2 regions of the Enterovibrio sp. FF113 genome follow, and region 1 is predicted to be linked to the other one. Evidence: predicted binding sites of a transcription regulator. Region 1 holds the regulator's gene; the other holds the start of a gene.
The links. Region 1 encodes MetJ, which represses methionine synthesis genes. Its sites were predicted from a motif close to TTAGACNTNTANANGTCTAA; they were not measured.
Positions count from the first base shown of each region.

Region 2: metE (5-methyltetrahydropteroyltriglutamate--homocysteine S-methyltransferase) is a predicted target of MetJ. The motif match lies at 1,380-1,399, and genes of this name have one in related genera.

Region 1 is NZ_JBGONO010000004.1:153,820-156,971, reverse strand. It holds gene ACED36_RS04710 (O-succinylhomoserine (thiol)-lyase) at 1-1,105, opposite strand, end outside; gene metJ (met regulon transcriptional regulator MetJ) at 1,314-1,631, shown strand; gene ACED36_RS04700 (malic enzyme-like NAD(P)-binding protein) at 1,796-3,046, opposite strand.
Region 2 is NZ_JBGONO010000030.1:46,315-49,466, forward strand. It holds gene metE (5-methyltetrahydropteroyltriglutamate--homocysteine S-methyltransferase) at 1-1,365, opposite strand, end outside; gene metR (HTH-type transcriptional regulator MetR) at 1,470-2,381, shown strand; gene ACED36_RS19745 (DUF4250 domain-containing protein) at 2,398-2,592, opposite strand; gene ACED36_RS19750 (hypothetical protein) at 2,753-3,152, opposite strand, start outside.

The sequences.
Region 1 (3,152 bases):
GATCCTCCAGACCGATAGATAAACGCAATAGTGTTGCTGCGATACCTGCTTCTGCCTGCGCTTCATCAGACATGGCACGATGCGTCATCGAACCTGGGTGGGTGACTAAGCTTTCTACGCCGCCCAGTGACTCAGCCAAAGAGAATAACTTCAATGAACCCAGGAACAGTTTCAGTTCACTTTCGCCACCTTTTAGCTCAAAGCTCAACATACCGCCGAACCCTTTTTGTTGTTTCTTAGCAATCTCATGTCCCGGATGATCGGGCAATGATGGATGATAAATCACATCCACCAGCGACTCTTGTAGCAAAAATGCCAACACCGCGGCACTGTTTTCTTCATGCTGACGCATTCTCGCGCTCAAGGTGCGAAGACCGCGTAATGTCATGTAGCTGTCAAAGGCATTGCCTGTTGCGCCAATGCAGTTGCCCCACCACTTGAGCTCGTCAGCGAGTGCAGATTCTTTCGCAACCACCACACCACCGACGGTGTCTGAGTGACCGTTGATAAACTTGGTCGTGGAATGCACCACGAAATCAGCGCCAAGGTTCAATGGCTGCTGCAATACCGGAGACAAGAAAGTGTTATCCACTCCGACCCAAGCACCTACCGCGTGGGCTTTTTGGGAAATGTCGGCGATATCAACCACACGCAGTAGCGGGTTTGATGGCGTTTCTATCCAGACGAGCTTTGGCTGTTTAGCCAATGCTGCTTCCAACGCTTCAACATTAGATTGGTCAACAAACTCAATCTTAAACGCCCCTTTTTTGGCGCGCGAATCGAACAAACGGTACGTGCCGCCGTAGCAATCATGAGGTGCGACAATCAAATCATCAGGGCCAAGCAGAGACAGCAGCAAATTAATGGCGGACATACCGCAGTTGGTCACCACCGCGCCTGCGCCGTTTTCAAGCTCGGCCAGTGCCGTTTCCAACAGGTTGCGGGTTGGGTTACCACCACGGGCATAATCGTAGGTTGGGACTGTACCAAACTCAGGGAATTCATAGTTGGTGGATAGGTAAATAGGAGGAACCACAGCATTATGCTGAGAATCTGTGGTGATGCCAGTGCGTACGGCAATCGTGGCTGACTTCTTGTCGCTCATGGTGTCTTTCCCTGTCAAAATGCGATCATAATACAAGCAGATAGGGTTAACCTTAACCACTCAATAGTAAGACGTCAATACCTCTAGACGTCTATATGTCTTTACATATAGCGGTTAATATCGCTAAAATTCGAAATTCATTCAACCTGGACATAATGCTTCCGGTGTTGACAGCGATTTATCAATGAAACTGCTTAGAAGGTGCACGATGGCAGAGTGGAATGGCGAATATATTAACCCTTACGCCGAGCACGGTAAAAAGAAAGAGCAAGTAAAGAAGATCACCGTCTCTATCCCGCTGAAAGTGCTTAAAATCCTGACGGATGAACGTACACGTCGCCAGGTCAATAATTTACGCCACGCCACCAACAGCGAACTGTTGTGTGAAGCCTTTTTGCATGCTTACACCGGCCAACCACTGCCAACAGATGACGATATTCGCAAGGATAAAGCGGATAGCGTTCCGGCAGAAGTGAAGCGCATAATGAAAGAGCTTGGTATCGAGTTTAACGAAGAAGAATATTAATTTCGTCATCGTAATGACAAAAAAACCAGCCGCTTGGCTGGTTTTTTAATGGCTTTTTTTGAGGAAAAAGCACAGAGCGTTTTCTCACCTCGCGGCAGGATCGCTTACCATGTCGTTATCCTCACCTCGCCTTATTTTCCTGTCCGATATTTAGCCGACTTCAGTTACTTATCTAACATGTAGTTTTCAGGCATCTCGATGCGCGCGACGCCTGACTCTAGTGCCGCGACCGCAACGGCTTTGGCTACGCGAGGCAGCAAACGCGGGTCCATCGGTTTAGGGATGATGTAGTCCTTGCTAAAGCTCAGCTTGTCTACACCCGCCGCTTTCAATACTGCCGCAGGCACAGGTTCTTTCGCCAGCGTGCGGATTGCATCCACGGCAGCCAGTTTCATCTCGTCATTAATTCGACTTGCACGCACATCGAGCGCACCGCGGAAAATGAACGGGAAACACAGCACGTTATTCACTTGGTTCGGGTAATCCGAACGACCCGTTCCCATGATCAAATCGTCACGCACTGCATGCGCAAGCTCAGGTTTGATTTCTGGATCAGGGTTTGAACACGCAAACACGATTGGCTTGTCTGCCATCAGTTTCAGCGCGTCTGGCGGTAACAGATCAGGGCCTGATACACCAAGGAAAATATCCGCGCCTTCAATCACATCTTCAAGCGTGCGCTTATCTGTGTTGTTGGCGAACAATTGTTTGTATTCGTTAATGTCATCACGGCGAGTGTGGATCACGCCTTTGCGGTCCAGCATGTAGATTTTCTCACGCTGTGCCCCACATTTAATCAGAAGCTCCATGCATGCAACGGCAGCAGCACCTGCCCCCAAGCACACAATAACTGCTTCACCGATCTCTTTACCCTGAAGCTCCAACGCATTCAGCATACCCGCCGATGTCACGATGGCCGTACCGTGTTGATCATCATGGAATACTGGGACGTTACAACGCTCAATCAGTTGCTTTTCTATCTCGAAGCAATCTGGCGCTTTAATGTCTTCTAGGTTGATACCACCAAAGGTATCCGCGATATTCGCAACGGTATCAACGAACTCTTCAATCGTGCGGTGCTTCACTTCGATATCAATCGAATCAAGACCTGCAAAACGTTTGAACAGAAGCGCTTTGCCTTCCATCACAGGTTTAGACGCTAGAGGGCCTAAGTTGCCCAAACCAAGAATAGCGGTACCGTTTGAAATAACCGCAACCATGTTGCCTTTCGCTGTATATTTATAAACATTATCAGCGTCTTGTGCGATTTCACGAACAGGCTCTGCCACACCAGGGCTGTATGCCAACGCAAGATCTTCAACCGTATCTGCTGGTTTGGTAAGTTCTACCGAGATTTTGCCAGGGACTGGATAGGCATGATAATCCAGCGCCTGTTGGCGTTTGTCTTCAGACATTTCTGTTTTCCTGACTTTATTAGTTATTGGCTGATTAATCTTGTTGCCAACCGAGCCCACAAGCATAGGTAAAGGTGAACAACAAGGTGCGGAATACGTTTTATAT
Region 2 (3,152 bases), on a different contig from region 1:
CTCTGACAGTTCACCCGTTTTGAAAGCGCGACGCTGCTGACGGATCTCGCCAGTTTGCGGGAATGAACCAATCGTTGTGGTTGGGAATAAAGGTAGCGACAAAGACGCATGTTGTGCTTCAGCACGTTGTTGATATGGCAAGGCACGTTCCGCCAGCGCTGTGGTAATGCCATTCACACGCGCCTGTACTTCCTGCTTATTGACACGAAGGCTAGTTGCACGCGCCTCAATAGCCTCACTGTAAGCTTTAGTCTCGCTAATTGCCTTACTGTTCCCGTTAAGTGCATTCGCCAGCAACACCACTTCATCCACTTTTTGCTTAGCAAATACCAACCAACTCTTCACTTCTGGCTCGAGATCGGTTTCTTGCTCAACATCAATCGGTGAATGCAGCAGAGAACAACTGCTAGAGATCCAAAGTCGGTCTCCCAATTTGTCCGCTGTTGGCTGCAGCGCCGTTAGCCACTTGTTGAGGTTCGCCTTCCAAATGTTTCGGCCATTCACCACACCAAGAGACACCACCCAGTGATCAGGTATGCTATCGACAATGGTATCGACATGCTGTGGCGCAACATTCGCATCAAGGTGCAGTCCGTTGACATTAAGCGCTGAAATCACATCAAGTTGATGCTCAACAGACTCAAAATAGGTAGTCAGAAGCAATTTCACATCACCGCCAATCACTTGATACGCAAGCTTGTAGGCATTGCGCCACTCGTCTGGCAATTCCAGCGCGAGAATAGGCTCGTCAATCTGAACCCATTCCACGCCTTGTGACTTCAATTTATTGAGAATTTGCTGATATACCGACAGCAGGCGTGGCAGCAATTCAAGGCGGTTGAAATCGGCTTCTTTCTCTTTGCCCAAGAAAAGGTAGGAAATGGGTCCCAGAATAGCGGGCTTTACTTTGTATCCTGATTTCTGCGCTTCGCTAACTTCATCGAATAATTGATTCCAGCTCAGTGCAAACTCGTCGTCTTTAGTGAACTCAGGGACAATATAATGATAGTTTGTATTAAACCACTTGGTCATGTCCGACGCGGCGCAACTGCAACCCGTTGGGGCTTTGCCCCGAGCGATACGAAACAGGGTGTCCAGATCAGGGTGACCATGACGATGACGCTTAGGAATGTGGCCTAACGTCAGGCTCGTTTGAAGCACTTGGTCGTACCATGCGAAATCACCCACAGTGACAAACGATAAGCCAGCATCTTTTTGCACTTGCCAGTTATGATGACGAATGGTTGCGCCAACATCCAACAGTCCTTGTTGATTGATTTCACCGTTCCAATATTGCTCCAATGCAAATTTCAATTCTCGTTTGTTGCCGATGCGCGGGTAACCCAAAATATGTGTCGTGGTCATGCTATCTCTCCTTTTTAGCCGTCCAGATGTTTACATGTCCACCTTGATTGATTAGAGTGCATAAAACAAACTCAAATTACTCAAACGGATGTTGAGATAAATTCATGTTAGAAGTAAAGCACCTACGCACCCTCTTCGTTCTCCGCGACACAGGCTCGCTGACGGCGACAGCAACACAGCTTTGCCTGACACAATCGGCGCTCTCACATCAGCTTAAGGATTTGGAGCTGCGTATTGGTTCGCCACTGTTCATGAGAAAGACGCGTCCGGTGAGATTTACCGCAGAAGGACAAGTGTTGTTGGCGTTGGCCGATGATGTATTGCCTCGCCTCGCTCGGGCTGAAACAGAATTGGCAGCCTTGAAAGAAGATGCGCAGGGACGGCTTCATATGGCCATTGAATGCCACTCGTGCTTTCAATGGCTTATGCCAGCATTAAAAGAATACAGAATGAGTTGGCCGTTGGTGAAGTTAGACTTTTCTTCTGGGTTTGGCTTTGAACCACTACCAGCATTGGCAGGAGGCGAGTTAGATGTGGTGATTACCTCAGACATTAGCCCACGTAGCGAAATTCACTATGAGGCACTGTTTGATTTTGAAATGCGCCTTGTTCTTGCCGACACGCATCCACTCGCGAAAAAAAGTGTGATTGAACCTGAAGACCTTGCCGGAGAAACCCTACTGACCTATCCGGTGCAACGACAACGTATGGATGTGGTTAAGCACTTTTTGCATCCTGCAGGTGTTGAGCCAGTTCAATTTAAATCTGCAGATAACACCTTGATGCTGATACAAATGGTGACGGCAGGATTAGGCGTAGCTGCCTTACCTAATTGGGCCATTAGTGAATTTTCAAGACAGGGTTTGGTGGTTGATAGGCCTCTCGGCAAAGGGCTTTGGCGTCGACTGTATGCCGCGGTAAGAAGCCAGGAGTCGCAACGGCCCTATCTTAAAGCGTTCTTTGCTACCGCTCGCAATCAATGCCATACCCATTTGGATGGGATTAAGAAGGTATAGCTAACCTTCTTGAGCTCTATTTTTGCCTCAACTGATTCACAACGGGATCGTAGTAACATCCCATTTCATCGAGTTTATGTTGGAAAGATTGGTGGTCCAATTCAAATTGCGCCAAGAGGTCGTCGAGGCTATCGCACTCTAAGCGCAACTTCTCATTGACGATGCCGTACATGATCGCACCTTCGAGATGCTCAAGGTTGTGGATTTCCATACACGTACTCCTGTTTTCAGTGGGTCACTTTTGAACCTATTCGAAAGTATTTTAGATGCGATACGTCATATTCGCGTTGACGCCTAAGGTGAACAGCCACAAAAAAGGCACTTCACGTGCCTTTTATTGTGCCTGAGACAACCCGTTGCCATGCAAATGCTCAGATGAGTGCTGACATGGCAACGCCAGATGCCCCCCCAATGACGATCAGCGCACAACAAAGTTGCAGTAAATGCGGTGGTGTTTGACGAAGCAAATGAAATGCCCAAATTATCACGCCCACCAGCACCAAGCCCAAACTGGTCAACACGGATGTCACTAACGCATTGGCTGACGCCTCCGGCATAGATGTGCTGGCAACTGCAATAACCAACGCCATCAACATTGCAGCGACAATGCCCGCAACCGGAAGAATACGGTGAAATGCCTGTAAACGAGATCGCGCCCGAACCAGCAAGCAATGTCCCGTGATAGCGCCCACCAGAGCAACTTGGGAAATCATCAGCAACCCTACAAACATGCCTTGATGCCATGCTGAAATTAGCACTGCCAACGCACCA